DNA from 2 places in the Luteibacter sp. UNCMF366Tsu5.1 genome. Region 1 is predicted to be linked to the other one. Evidence: predicted binding sites of a transcription regulator. Region 1 holds the regulator's gene; the other holds the start of a gene.
The links. The regulator FliA, encoded in region 1, starts transcription of late flagellar genes. The targets are predictions, from matches to a motif close to TAAAGTTTNNCNNNCNNNGGCCGATAA.

Region 1 (7,503 bases):
GCAAGCTGGTCTGCCTGGCTGCGCAGCTCGTCAAGCAGCGTAGCGACGAACCCGACGACGCCATCCTCGCCGACCGCTTCGGCGGTGTGGCGCCGGCCCTGGCTTGACCCTCTTTCTCTTCAACCGCAACCGACTCCCACGGCAGTGACTTACTTCATGAGCACACACGTCGATTCCACCCAGGCCGCCGGGCTCCATTGGCTCGCCGATCGCCGCCCCACCCGCAGCATCGCGATTGCCGGCGGCAAGGGCGGCGTGGGCAAGACCACGGTGGCGGTCAACCTCGGCATGGCGCTCGCGATGGGCGGCCGTGACGTCCTTCTACTCGACGCCGATCTCGCCATGGCGAACGTCGACGTCCTGCTCGGCTTGCAGCCGACCCGGCACCTGGGTCACATGCTGGAAGGGGAGTGCGGCATCGAAGACCTCATCCTGCAGGCCGCACACGGCCTCAAGGTGATCCCTGCCACGTCGGGCGCGCGTCGCATGGCGCAGCTGCCGAACATCGAGCACGCGGCGGTGATCCGGGCGTTCGACGAATACCCGCTGGCGCCGGAGTACCTGATCGTCGATACGGCGGCGGGCATCTCGGACAGTGTCTCCATGTTCGCCGCGGCATCGGACGAGGTGGTGGTGGTGGTCTGCGACGAGCCGGCCTCGCTCACCGATGCCTACGCCCTGATCAAGGTCATGAGCCGCGAGTTCGCGGTCAACCGCTTCCGCATCGTGGCGAACATGGTTCGCCACGCCCAGGAGGGGCGCCAGCTCTTCGAGAAGCTGTCCCGGGTGACCAATCGTTTTCTCGATGTTTCCTTGGATTTCATGGGCATGGTTCCGCACGACGAGTACCTGCGCCAGGCGATCCGCCGCCAGTCGGCGGTGGTCGATGCCTGGCCCAGCAGCCGGTCGGCGGTCGGATTCAAGAATTTGGCCAGGTCGGTCGATACATGGGGTGAACCCGAACCCCGTGCACAGGGCCGTATTGGCTTCTTCGCCGAACGGTCCCATCAGGGGGGAGGGCTACCACTGTGAGCGTCGCGACCGAATACCTTGAAATCACGCGCATCCCAGCGGATGAACTGGTAAAGACCCACGCGCCGCTGGTGCGCCGAATTGCCTATCACCTGATGGGCCGGCTGCCGCCGAGCGTGGATGCAAACGACCTGATGCAGGCCGGGATGATCGGGCTGCTTGAGGCCGCAAGAAATTACTCGCCGACTCGCGCGGCCAGCTTCGAAACCTATGCGGGTATCCGCATACGTGGCGCCATGCTGGACGAACTGCGCAAGACGGATTGGACCCCGCGCTCCGTCCACCGGAAGTTGCGCGAGGTTGCGGAGGTGACGAGGCAGATCGAGAACGAGACGGGTGGCGACGCCGAAGACGCGGAAGTGATGAAGCGGCTGGGCATCGACGCCATGGAATACAACCAGATCCTGGCGGACGCGGCGAGCGCGCGGTTGTTGAGCCTGACGGCGCCCGAGGGCGACGAAGGCGCGGCGATCGACGTGGTTGACCCGGACGCGGCCGGTCCGGAAGGTACGTTCGAGCAGGAAGGTCTGCGTGGCGCACTGGCGCAGTCCATCGACGGATTGCCCGAGCGCGAGAAGCTGGTCATGTCGCTGTACTACGACGAAGAACTCAACCTGAAGGAAATCGGTGCGGTGTTGGGAGTGAGCGAATCGCGGGTATGCCAGATCCATGGTCAGGCCCTGATTCGACTCCGCGCACGCATGTCGGGCTGGAAAGACAAGCAGTGACGGCACCTTTCGTGACGTCGCCGAAAAAGAACACGCGGTAGCAAGGCGGAGAGAACGTTTTGGACAAGAACATGAAGATTCTCGTGGTGGACGATTTTTCCACCATGCGACGCATCGTCAGGAATCTGCTGGTGGAGCTTGGCTTCACCAACACCCTGATCCAGGAAGCCGAAGACGGTAATGCCGCGCTGGCGATGCTGCGCGCGCAGCCGTTCGACCTGGTGGTCACGGACTGGAACATGCCGAACATGACCGGCATCGACCTGCTCCGCGCCATTCGCGCCGACGCCGCCCTGAAAGCCATGCCCGTGCTGATGGTGACGGCGGAGAACAACCGCGATCAGATCATCGCGGCAGCACAGAGCGGCGTGAACGGCTACGTCGTCAAGCCCTTCACGGCGGTCACGCTGAAGGAAAAACTCGACAAGATCTTCGAACGACTCGCCGCGGCCGCGGGCTAAGGAACGACCATGAACACCGTGATTTCCCCTGGCCACGACGTGGCGCCCGAACTGCGCGAGCTGCTGGATGCGAACGATCCCGCCTCGGTCGAGGAGGCCCTCGATCGCCTCCTGCGCAGCCGCGAACAACACCTTTTCATGGCGCTGGGCCACCTGGCCCGCGACCTGCACGAATCCGCGCGCCGGCTTGCCGCCGACATCTCGCACGATGGTGTGCCGGGCAACATGAGCGACGCGCGCAAGCACCTGCGCGACGTGCTCGAGATGAGCGCCCAGGCTGCCCATCGCACCCTCGATTTCAGCGAAAAGCTGCGCCCGCAGGCACAGGCGCTCGCCCGCCAGGCCGATGAAGTACTGGTGCTCGATCACGCCGACCCCGCCTTCGCCACCAGCGCCACGGCGCTTGCCGTGCGTGTGGGCGACTTCGCCCAGAGCTGCGACATCGGCTTTGGCGAAATGGTCGAGGCACAGTCCTGGCAGGATCTCTCCGGTCAGCGCGTGGCGCAGGTCGAAGCGTTCATGGCCAAGGTGGAATCGTCGCTGGTGGAGCTGGTGCGCCTGACCGGCACGCTGGCCGGTGGTGCCGCGCCTGCTGCTGAAAAGGTCAGTCAGGACGAAGTGGACCGCCTGCTCAGCGAATTCGGCTTCTGAGCGCCCTATGAGCGTGGAGCTGGACAACGAGCTGCTCAACGTCTTTCTGATCGAGGCGCGCGAGCTGCTGGAAAGCCTGGGCGAACAACTCGTGGACCTCGAGTCCTCGCCCGGCGACGTCGACCTGTTGAATGCGGTGTTCCGCGCGTTCCACACGGTGAAGGGCGGTGCGGGCTTTCTTGGCCTGAACCCGATGGTGGAGCTGTGCCACCGCGCCGAAGATCTGCTCAATGAAGCCCGCAACGGCGCGATCGTGCTCAATGCCGGTTTCATGGACGCGCTGCTGGAATCGCTCGATCTGCTCAACGACATGATGCGGGCTGCCGATGGTGGCCTGCCGATCGAGGCCGCGCCGCGCTCGTTGCTCGACCGCCTGCTGATTCCCGGCCGAGCTGCCACGGCCCCTCCGGTGGCCCTGGCGCCACCCACCGCCGCGCCAGTCAGTGCGGCGCCCACTTCGCGCGCATACGATCCCATCGAAGACGAATTCGAGGCGATGCTCGACGCGGCGCGCAATGAGCGCGAGCCGGCGTCGGCATCGTCCGGCCCGATCTCCGACGACGAATTCGAAGCGCTGCTGGATTCCCTCTACGGCACCGGTGCTCCCGGTGCCGAAGGCGTTGCGAACTCGCCGAACCCGGCACCGGCACCCGCCGCTGCCGTTCCCGCTGCACCCGCTGCGGCGACCGCCGATCCGAACGCGATCAGCGACGACGAATTCGAAGCCTTGCTCGACAGCCTGCACGGCACCGCGGCACCGGGCGTCGTCCCAGGTGCTGCTGTTGCTGCTGCGCCGCCACCGGCACCCGTACCTGCTCCGTCGCCGACACCCGCGGAACCGGCTCCCTCCGCTCCCACGGCTCGCGTCGCAGCGCCGACGGAAAAGCGCGCGGCATCCACTGCCGACACCACGGTGCGCGTCGACACGCATCGTCTCGACGGGCTGGTGGATGCTGCGGGCGAACTCGTCCTCGTGCGTAACCGCCTCACCAATCTCGCGCCGCGTGGCACAAACGACCCGATGGAGCGTGCCATCGGCGAACTCGAGCGCGTGGCCGAAGACCTGCAGAACGCCGTGCTGCGCATGCGTATGCAGCCGGTCGGCAAACTGTTTTCGCGCTTCCCGCGCATCGTCCGCGATCTGGCTCGCCAGCTCGGCAAGGACATCGACCTAGTGACCGAGGGCGAAGAGACCGACATCGATCGTACGGTGGTCGAGGCCCTCGCCGATCCGCTGGTCCACCTGCTGCGCAATGCGGTGGATCACGGCATCGAGATGCCCGACGTCCGCGCTGCCGAGGGCAAGCCGCGCAACGGTACCGTGCGCCTCGCTGCGGGTCAGTTCGGCGACCGCATCGTCATCACCGTGACCGACGACGGCAAGGGCATGGACCCCGAAGTGCTTCGTCGCAAGGCGGTAGAAAAAGGGCTGATGGATGCGGAGCAGGCTGCGCGTCTCGACGAGCGCGAATGCTACGAGATCGTGTTCCGTCCTGGCTTCTCCACGGCCAGTCAGGTCTCCGACATCTCCGGTCGCGGCGTCGGTATGGATGTCGTCAAGACCAAGATCGTGGAACTCGGCGGCACGTTGTCCATCGATTCGCGCGTGGGTCACGGCAGCACGGTGCGTCTCTCCGTTCCGCTGACCCTCGCCATCCTGCGTGTCCTCATGGTGCGCGTCGGGCATCGGCTGCTGTCGTTGCCGCTTTCCAATGTGGCGGAAGTGTTCGAGCTGGTGCCGGGGCAAATCCAGGAACTGGACGGCCGCGTCGTCGCTGCGCATCGGCAACGCGCTCTCCCGCTCGTCGATCTCGGTCGCTGGGCGGGCGCGGCGGGGAAGGGCGGCCACGTGGTCGTGGTGCAGATCGGGCATCAGACGCTCGGCTGCCTCGTCGACGAAGTGCTCGGCCGCGAGGACGTCATGGCCAAGCCGCTGGGTCCGTTCCTCAAGGACGTGCCGGGTATCGCCGGTGCCACCATCACGGGCGATGGCCGCATCTCGCTGGTGCTCGACCTCGCCGGTCTCGCCGATGACAGTGGGCAGGTACTGCCCTCGCTGAGGATGGCTGTCTGACATGGATCTCGTGAGCGTTGTCGGTACGATCCTGGCCTTCGTGGTCATCATCGTGGGCACCATCCTCAAGGGCTCGAGCCTCGACGCCCTGTGGAATCCCGCCGCCTTCGTCATCGTTTTCCTCGGTACGTTCGCGGCGCTGCTGGTGCAGACGCCCGGAGCGGTCCTCAAGCGCGCCTGGAGCATGTTGCCCTGGGTATATCGGCCACCGGATATCGAATCGGAAAACCTCGTCAGCCGCATCGTCGGCTGGAGCGAGATTTCGCGTCGCACGGGCCTTCTTGGCCTCGAGCCTTCGATCGAGCGCGAGACCGACCCCTTCATCCGCAAGGGTCTGCAACTGCTCGTGGACGGCACGGAGCCGGATGCGATGCGTTCGGTGCTGGAAGTGGAAGTGCTCGCGCGCGAGCACACCGACATCGAGGCGGCCAAGGTCTACGAGAACGCGGGCGCCTATTCCCCCACGATGGGTATCATCGGTGCAGTCATGGGTCTGATGTCCGTGATGCAGAACCTCGCCGAACCGAGCAAGCTGGGCCACGGCATCGCCGCGGCCTTCGTGGCCACGATCTACGGCATCGGCCTCGCCAATCTGCTGGCGCTGCCCATGGCGTCGCGCCTTAAGGGCCTGGCGCGGCAGCGTTCGCAGATGCGCGAGATCCTCGTCGAGGGTCTGGTTTCCATCGCGCAGGGCGACAACCCGCGCCATATCGAAAGCAAGCTGCAGGGTTTCCTGTCGTGAAACGCAGGCACCAGGAAGAACACATCAACCACGAACGCTGGGCGATCCCCTATGGCGATCTGATCACGTTGCTGCTCGCGCTGTTCGTGGTGATGTACGCGGTGTCGGCCGTGAACGAAACGAAATTCCGTGTCATGGCGCAGTCGATCAACGAGGCCTTCAACGGCACCGGCAAGGTGATCGAGCCGATTCGCGAAGCCACGCCGGCGGCACAAGTACCGTTGCCGAACCAGTCGCGTGCGCCGGCGGCGGCCCCCATCGCACGGATCGACGTGCCCGTCCCGCCGCGCAATCTGCCTCTTCCGGGGCACGAAGGCGCAGCGACGGAGCGTCAGGAGGCGGCGAACATCAACACCGCCACGGCCGCGAACACCAGCGTGGGCAAGACCGAAGACGCCAGCCTCAGCCAGATCTCGGACGAAGTGAAACGGGCGATGCGTCCGTTGATCGACAAGAACCTCGTCAACGTGCGGCAGACGGCCGACTGGCTCGAAATCGAAGTGCGCACGGACATCTTGTTTCCCGTCGGCGTTGCCAAGCTCCAGCCGCCTGCGGAAGATGTGCTGCGCAAACTGGCAGGCATTCTCGGTCCGTTCCCGAATGCCATGCGCATCGAGGGTTATACCGACAACACGCCGATTGCGACGGCGCTGTTCCCTTCCAACTGGGAGCTGTCGGCCGCGCGCGCGGCGACCGTCGCGCGTCTACTCACGACGTCGGGCGTCGATCCGCACCGCGTAGGGATCATCGGTTGGGGCGAGTTTCGGCCGAGTGCCGACAACGCAACCGAAGACGGTCGCAATCGCAATCGTCGCGTACTCATCGTGGTCATGAGCGACAAGGCCGCACCGGCCCGGTTCTACAGCGATGCGGACCGCGTCGATCTCACGGCGACGCCGGCCGGCCAGCATGCCGCCGCAGCGAGCAGTGTGTCGTCGACGGAAGCGGGCCGGGGTACCGCCGCTCCGACGGCCGGCGCCGCGCGATTCGCGCCCTCGGCGGAGGCACGCTGATGCGCATCTGGGCGATATCCAATCAAAAGGGCGGCGTGGGCAAGACCACCACCACGGTGGCGCTAGGAAGCCTGTTGGCGCAGTCCGGCCAACGCACCTTGCTGGTCGACATGGACCCGCACGCGTCGTTGTCCGGCTACATCGGCGTGGAAGGCGGGGCACACGGCAGCGTGTACGACCTGTTCGGCGTGGGCGGCAACCCGCTTCCCGTGCGCACGCTCGTTCACGGCACGAAGTGGGACAGGCTCAGCGTGCTACCGGCATCGGCGGCCATGATTACCCTCGATCGTCAGCTCGGTACCCGTCCGGGCATGGGTCTGGTGCTGACGCAAGCGCTGGCTGAACTCGCGCCCGATTTCGACCATGTACTGTTCGATTGCCCGCCCACGCTGGGCGTCCTGATGGTCAATGCACTGGCGGCGAGCGACCGGCTGCTCGTGCCGACGCAGACCGAAGCGTTGGCGCTGGCCGGCCTCGAGCGGATGCTGCGCAGCCTGTCGATGATCGAGCGCTCCCGTGGCAAACCCATGCCGCGCACGATCGTGCCGACGCTTTACGATGCCCGTACGCACGCATCTCGGGCGTGCCTCGCGCAACTGCGTGAGCAGTACGGCGATGCCGTGAGCCAGGCTGTGATTCCGACGGATACGCAGATCCGGGAGGCCAGCGCGGCCGGCGTGCCGTTGGCGTCGTGGCCTGCCGCGCGCCGTGGCGGCTTGGCGTATCGCCAGTTGCTCGACGAACTGCTGTCCCTTCCGTCCGCGTCTGTGACGGACGCGGCCGCGTGATGCGTACCATGCAC
Region 2 (7,503 bases), on a different contig from region 1:
GCAGTGCATGTGCGCGTGCGGGCCCAGCAGCCGCGCCACGGCATGGGTGCTGTCTACGCCCGGATTTGCGTCGAAGGTGGCGACGACGCCGTAGGAGACCTCCACGAGCGCGTCGAGATCGGTTTCCTCGTCGGCGAAGACGATGTTGCCGCGGGGAACGTCCGCCATGCCGTGATCCGACAGGACGATGAGGTTGGTGCTCTCGTAGAGCCCGCGACGGCGCAACTGCGTGACCAGATAACCCAGCGCGTCGTCCACCTCACGCAGGGCGGCGTCGAGTTCAGCCGAATCGGGGCCGTACTCGTGCCCGGCATGGTCTACCGCGTCGAAATACAGCGTGTCGAAGACGGGCTTGGGGCCCGGCTCGTCGATCCATGACAGCAGCTTGTCGACGCGCTGGCGCGAGGTCAGTGCATCGTCGAATGCAAACCAGTGGTCCGCCCACGCGCCGTGAATCTCAGCCTCGGAGCCAGGCCAGAACAGGGTCGCAGTGCGCAGCCCATGCCGTTGCGCCGTGATCCAGATCGGTTCGGCCTGTGCCCACCAGCGCCCGTCGCGGACCGCGTCACGGTTGGCCGTGGTGAACTTGCCCAGCGCCGTATCGCGCATGGTGTTGTTCACGATGCCGTTGCGATCGGGCACACGGCCCGTCACCAGCGTGTAGTGGTTGGGGAAGGTCAGGGAAGGGAACGAGGGCAGCATGTACGGCGCGCTGGCGCCTTCGCGCTTGAGTGCGGCAAGGTTCGGGGTCAATCCGCGATCGATGTAGTCGGCGCGAAAGGCGTCGATGGACACGAGCACGACGGGATTCGGACGGTGCGCGGGGGCCACCGGCCGGGTGGCGCAGCCGGTAAATACCGGCAACAGCAGCGTGAGGAGGATCACGCAGCGGGACAACGTGGCGTTCATGGGGGAGGACGTACGCTCTGGCACAGACAATCTCCCCATGATGGACGAGTCCCATGACCAATTCATCACGCAAGTTCCTGCTTGCCTTTCTTGCCCTTGCCACACCGGCGCTCGCGCTGGCGCAGAATCAGGCTCAGCCGGTGAAGCCCGCCGCCCCGCCGCCGAAGCCTCGGCCCGTCGTGGTCGCCACGCCCAGCCCGAGCCAGCAGTGGCAGCGCCAGGTCGATCGCCAGCAGCTCCAGAGTAGGCAGGATCAGAACGCCCTGCGCGAGCGCCTCCGTCAGGACAACCTCGACATGCAGCGCACGAACACCAGCAATCCGGCGCTGCGCAATCAGTTGGACGCCGCGGACCGCAGCCAGCAGGACCTCTACCGTGCGCGCCAGAACGCCGCGGTACGGCGTTATCAGACCGAACAGCAGACCGACGACACGCGGACGCTGCCGGCACGGAGCACATCGGCGGGGCACTGAGGCATTGCTGCGACGCGTCTGGCGAGGCGTCGCTGCCGGAGACCATAATCGGCGATCCCCAGGATCGGAGTCTCCCCCGATGACCGCTGTCACGCGCATCGACACCACCCGCACCGTCCGCGCACCGCGCGGCGGCGAACTGACCTGCCGCAGTTGGCTGACCGAAGCGCCGTACCGCATGCTGCAGAACAACCTCGATCCCGAGGTGGCCGAGAATCCGGCCGAACTGGTCGTCTACGGCGGCATCGGTCGCGCGGCGCGCAATTGGGAATGCTTCGACGCGATCCTGCGCAGCCTGCGTGAACTGCGCGACGACCAGACCCTGCTCGTGCAATCGGGCAAGCCGGTGGGCGTTTTTCCGTCGCATCCGGATGCGCCCCGCGTGCTCATTGCCAATTCCAATCTGGTGCCGGCGTGGGCCAACTGGGAACACTTCAACGAGCTCGATCGCAAGGGCCTGATGATGTACGGCCAGATGACCGCGGGCTCGTGGATCTACATCGGCTCGCAAGGCATCGTGCAGGGCACGTACGAGACCTTCGTGGAAATGGGGCGGCAGCATTACGGCGGGCAGCTCGCCGGTCGCTGGATTCTCACCGCAGGCCTTGGCGGTATGGGCGGCGCACAGCCGTTGGCCGCGAGCCTGGCCGGCGCGTCGTCGCTGACGATCGAATGCCAGCAGAGCCGCATCGACTTTCGCCTGAAGATCCGCTACGTGGACGAACAGGCAACCGATCTGGACGACGCGCTGGCACGCATGGAACGGTATGCGAAGGAGGGGCGCGCAGTCTCCGTGGCGCTGCTCGGCAATGCCGCCGACGTGCTGCCGGAACTGGTCCGGCGGGGTGTGCGGCCTGACGCCGTGACCGATCAGACCAGCGCCCACGATCCGGTCAACGGCTACCTGCCGTCGGGCTGGACGGTCGATGAGTGGTTCGAGCGCCGCAAGAGCGATCCGGTGGCGACGTCGCGTGCCGCCAAGGCGTCCATGCGCCGGCACGTGGAAGCCATGCTCGCGTTCCACGCGATGGGTGTGCCGACCTTCGACTACGGCAACAACATTCGACAGATGGCGAAGGATGAAGGCCTGGCAGAGGCGTTTGCGTTCCCAGGCTTCGTGCCGGCGTTCGTCCGGCCTCTTTTCTGCCGCGGCGTCGGCCCGTTCCGCTGGGTGGCCTTGTCGGGCGATCCGGAGGACATCTACAAGACCGACGCCAAGGTCAAGGAGCTGATTCCGGACGACCCGCACCTGCATCGCTGGCTGGACATGGCGCGCGAGCGGATCAGTTTCCAGGGTCTGCCGGCGCGCATCTGCTGGGTGGGCCTCGGGCAGCGCCATCGCCTCGGACTCGCGTTCAACGAGATGGTGCGTAACGGCGAGCTCAAGGCACCAGTGGTGATCGGCCGCGATCATCTCGATTCCGGTTCCGTCGCCAGCCCGAACCGCGAAACGGAAGCCATGCGCGACGGCAGCGATGCCGTCAGTGACTGGCCGCTGCTCAACGCCATGCTCAACGTGGCCGGCGGCGCGACCTGGGTCAGCCTGCACCACGGCGGCGGCGTCGGTATGGGTTACAGCCAGCACAGCGGCGTGGTGATCGTCTGCGATGGCAGCGAGGCGGCCGACCGGCGCCTCGCCCGCGTGCTCTGGAACGACCCCGGCACCGGCGTCATGCGCCACGCGGACGCCGGCTATCCGGAAGCGATTGCCTGTGCGAAGGAGCAGGGCCTCGATCTGCCCATGCTCTGACAGGCTAAGACCCTGCGGCCATCCTGGTAGCGATGAGAACTCGCCGGAGGGAACTGGCTGGTGGGAGGCAGTTGGTGGGAGCCAGCCTGCTGGCGATGGAGCTTGCCTCACCGCTTCATCGCTTCGTTGGCTTTTCGCCACCAGGGTGGCTCCCACCAGCAAGCTCCTACCGGAGCGGCGATTCGCCTGGGGGAGCCGCTATAGCGGTTCTCAGCGGCCGTTGGCCCACTCGGGTGTGTAGCGCTCGGGGTAGAGCCGCTGCAGGGCCAGCACCTTCGGCCGGTCGTTGACCACGATGTACATCGTGTCCGGATTGAGGCGCATGTAGTCCTGGTGATAGTCCTCGGCCGGATAGAACGCCTTGAGCGGCGTAACCTCCGTGACGATCTTCGCCGGGAATGCGTGCGCTGCGGTCAGCTGCGCGACATACGCCTCCGCGACCTTCTTCTGTTCGGGGTTGGCGTAGAAGACCGCCGACCGGTACTGGGTGCCGACGTCCGGGCCCTGCCGGTTGAGCAGGGTGGGGTCCTGGGCTACGGAGAAGAACACCTGAAGCAGCTGCCCGTAGGTGACCTGCGTCGGGTCGTAGACGACGCGGACGGATTCCGCGTGGCCGGTGTCGCCGTCACTCACGTCGTCGTAATTGGCATGGGCGGCGTCGCCGCCGGCATAACCGGCGCGCACGCTTTTCACCCCGCGAACGTGCTGGAACACGCCTTCCACGCCCCAGAAGCAGCCACCGGCAAAGACGGCGGTCGCATCGCTGCGGGAGCCGGGGGCGACATCCACGATGGGAGCGGGCAGGCGGACTCCCGCGTCGCCCGCGGACGCGGCAGAGCACGCCGTGAGGGCGAGCAGGAGGGCAGGCAGGAAACGACGACGCATGGCAATCTCCGACGGGGTTCGTATCCAATAAGACCGGACCACGAACCTTTATCTCACGCGCGGGTCTTCACAGTCCGACGAGTCCATTCGTTCTTACCCTACAGAATTGGCGGGCGCCGCCGATACGCCGGGGGACGACCGTGGACGGGCGGCCCCGCGCGGATGGGACAACGTGGTTATGCGGTGGCACGTGCGCCGCTTCGATCTGCCGTTCATGCTCGCCTCCGCAGGCCGGCGGCAGCAATGGCAGGGGAGGGAGGGAAGCGTGGCGTACGACCTGGTAGAGAGACGCGTGTTCGTGACTGACCTCGAGGTCGGCATGTACGTGAGCCGTCTCGATTGCGATTGGTCCGCCACGCCCTTTCCGCTTCAGGGCGTGCCGATCACGTCTCGGGACGACATCGACAAGCTGTCCAAGTTTTGCAAGTACGTCTTCGTGGACCTGCACCGCCGGGTGGCTCCGGCGCAGACCCTGCCCAGGGTTGCCATGGCGGCCAGGACGGCAGCGCGACCGGCGCCCAATCCGCGCCTCGTGGCGCGGCACAGCTATACCGACACGGCCTCCTTTGAAGAGGAAGTGCCGCGCGCGCGCGAGGCGTTCAACACGATGGCGGCGTTTGCCGAGCGCCTGGTGGACGACATCCAGGCAGGCAAGCCGATCGAACCGGGCGCGGTCGAAGAGGCTGTGCGACCGATGGTCGCCAGCGTGCTGCGCAGTGGCGATGCCTTCTTCTGGATCGAAAGCCTGCGTCGACGCGACAGCTATACCTACCAGCACGCAGTCGGCTGCAGCACTCTGGCGGCGGCATTCGGGCGCCACATGGGCTTTGCGAGCGAAACGATCGAGAGCCTGGCGGCAGGCGGGCTGTTGCTGGACGTGGGCAAGGCGCAGATGCCGGAGGAAATGCTGAAGCGCCCCGGCCCGCTCAACGACGACGAGTGGGCGGTGGCGCGGCAGCACGTGAGCGAAGGCATCGCCATCCTCGATCATTCCGGCGTCGACGATCCGGAAATCCGCGACATGGTCACGACGCACCATGAGCGCTTCGACGGTAGCGGCTATCCCGCCGGGCTGGCGGGCACGGCCATTCCGCTGTCCGGCCGCATGGCGGCGATCATCGACAGCTACCACGCCATGTCGTCGATGCGACCCTATCGACCGGCGATGTCGCAGCACTTGGCCCTGCGCCAGCTCTACGCCGGGCGCGATCGCGAATTCCAGGGCGAACTGGTCGAACAGTTCCAGGCCTGCCTTGGCGTCTACCCCACCGGAACGATGGTGGAGCTGAACACGGGTGAAGTCGCCGTCGTGATGGTGCAGAATCAGGCGCGCCGCCTGCAGCCGCGGGTGGCGATTCTCACCCGGGCGGACAAGGGGCCGCGCGAGGACTTCCTCATCGTCGACCTGATGAACCAGGCGGACGTGGTCCGCCGCGAAATCCTGCGAACCTTGCCTGCAGGTAGCCACGGTATCGACCCAAGGGAGTTTTTTCTTCAATGAGTGAGCGTGCCGATATCCTGCCCGCCGTCCAGATGATCCTCGACCGGGTAGTGCCGGATTCGGGCTGGCGCGCGGTGCTCGTGGTGAGATTGCAGGGCATGCGCGAGGCTCAGTTGCGCTTCGGCTACGACTTCGGCAACGAGATCATGCTGGCCGCCCGCGGGCGACTGGTTCAGGCCGTGCGCCACGTCGATACCGTGTTCGTGGCGGGCGACGATACGTTCGTGGTGGTGCTGCCTTCCGTGCGCAACCGCACCCACGCGCTACTGGCGGCGACCCGCATCGTCAGTGCCTTCGATGCGCCGCTGCTCCGCGGCGAACGCCCGTGGCATGGCCGCCCGGTAGTGGGCGTGGCCGTGCATCCGGAACACGGTACCGTGGCCGAGTTGCTGTACCGCCGCGCGGAACTCGCTCACGACGAAGCCGTGCGCGTCGGCGAACCCTTTGCGCTCTACGAACCCGATGCCACGCCGGTCGAGATTCTCTACGGTGAGCTGCGCGAGGACATCGAAGCCAACCGCCTGCACGTGGCTTTCCAGCCGTTGCATGACCTGCGCTCGGGCGAGATGGTGCGGGTGGAGTCGCTGTCGCGCTGGATCACCGCGGCCCAGGTCAACGTCGCACCGACCGATTTCGTCCAGTTCGCCGAGCGTAGCGATCTCATCGTGCCCCTGACGCGCTGGAGCCTCAACGCGTCGCTGCGCCATGCCGCTGCCTTGCATCGCGGCGGATGCCCGCTGGATGTGGCGATCAACCTGTCGCCGCGCGTTTTCGTTGAAGCCGGCTTTGCGGAACAGATGATCGGTGCGATGGAAATCTGGGGCGTGCCTCCGGAAGCCGTGATCGTGGAGATCACCGAGACGGCGCTGCTGACCGACCTCGACATGAGCGTGCGGGTGCTGCGTAGCCTGCGCGATCGTGGCGTGCGCGTGGCAATCGACGATTTCGGTACCGGTTACGCGTCGTTTGCCTATCTGCGCCATTTTCCGGCGACCGAACTCAAGATCGACCGCACCTTCGTCGATGCCATGACGACCGACGCCCGTACCGAACTGCTGGTGCAGGCCATGATCGACGTGGCGCATCGGTTGGGCATGGAAGCCGTGGCGGAGGGCGTGGAGAACGAAGCGACGCTGATTCGTCTCGTGGAGATGGACTGCGATCTGGTCCAGGGCTATCACGTTGGCGAGCCCGTGCCGGCCGAGCAATTCGTGGCGGAGCGTCTGGCGGCCGCGTCGCTCATCTGATCCGAACGCGGCTCAGCGGGCTGCCAGTTCCCGGTACGTGCGGTCCAGGGCAGCCACCGCTTCATCGAGGCTGGATTCGTCACCGTCATTGACGATCACGTCGTCGGCGATGGCCAGGCGCTCGGGATGGGACGCCTGCGCCGCGATCATTTTCGCGGCCAGGGCCGGTTCGATGCTGTCGCGCCGCGTGAGCCGGTCCAGTCGTACGTGTTCGGGTGCGTCGACGACGAGGATGCGATCGACCCAGGCGTAGTGCTCGCGATTCTCGACAAGCAGCGGAATCGAAAGAATGCAGTACGGGCCTTCATCGGCCGCCACGGCATCGCGCAGCCACGTGCGGATGCGCGGATGCAGGATGCCTTCGAGCGTGGTGCGTGCCGTGGGATCGGCAAAGATGCGCTGGCGCATGGCAGTGCGGTCCAGCCGTCCGTCGGCGGCAAGAACCTCAGGTCCGAACGCCTGCGCAATTTCGCTCAGCGCCTCCGAGCCCGGCTCGACGACGGCTCGCGCCGCGAGGTCGGCATCGTAGGCATGAATGCCGAGCGCCTCGAAGCGACGCTCCACGGCGCTCTTGCCCGAGGCGATGCCGCCCGTCAGCGCGACGACGTAGCCCGTCATTGGAGGCCGCTGATCCGCAGATAGGCCGCCAGCAACCGATCGCCCGCGAGAAACCAGACCCAGCCGGCGGCGGCGATGTACGGTCCAAAGGGAATGGGCGTATCGCGCTCATGCTTGCGG

Region 2: the regulator FliA is predicted to act here: its motif matches at 4,117-4,143, upstream of BT115_RS12560 (HD-GYP domain-containing protein).

The regions. Positions count from the first base shown of each region.
Region 1 covers NZ_FPIS01000001.1:1,517,350-1,524,852, reverse strand. The annotation lists gene flhF (flagellar biosynthesis protein FlhF) at 1-107, shown strand, start outside; gene BT115_RS06740 (P-loop NTPase) at 157-1,032, shown strand; gene BT115_RS06735 (RNA polymerase sigma factor FliA) at 1,029-1,760, shown strand; gene cheY (chemotaxis response regulator CheY) at 1,820-2,221, shown strand; gene BT115_RS06725 (protein phosphatase CheZ) at 2,231-2,872, shown strand; gene BT115_RS06720 (chemotaxis protein CheA) at 2,880-4,946, shown strand; gene BT115_RS06715 (flagellar motor protein) at 4,948-5,688, shown strand; gene motD (flagellar motor protein MotD) at 5,685-6,701, shown strand; gene BT115_RS06705 (ParA family protein) at 6,701-7,489, shown strand; gene BT115_RS06700 (chemotaxis protein CheW) at 7,489-7,503, shown strand, end outside.
Region 2 covers NZ_FPIS01000002.1:751,110-758,612, forward strand. The annotation lists gene BT115_RS12540 (alkaline phosphatase family protein) at 1-909, opposite strand, end outside; gene BT115_RS12545 (hypothetical protein) at 963-1,382, shown strand; gene hutU (urocanate hydratase) at 1,462-3,132, shown strand; gene msrA (peptide-methionine (S)-S-oxide reductase MsrA) at 3,343-4,017, opposite strand; gene BT115_RS12560 (HD-GYP domain-containing protein) at 4,196-5,518, shown strand; gene BT115_RS12565 (putative bifunctional diguanylate cyclase/phosphodiesterase) at 5,515-6,765, shown strand; gene coaE (dephospho-CoA kinase) at 6,778-7,383, opposite strand; gene BT115_RS12575 (prepilin peptidase) at 7,380-7,503, opposite strand, start outside.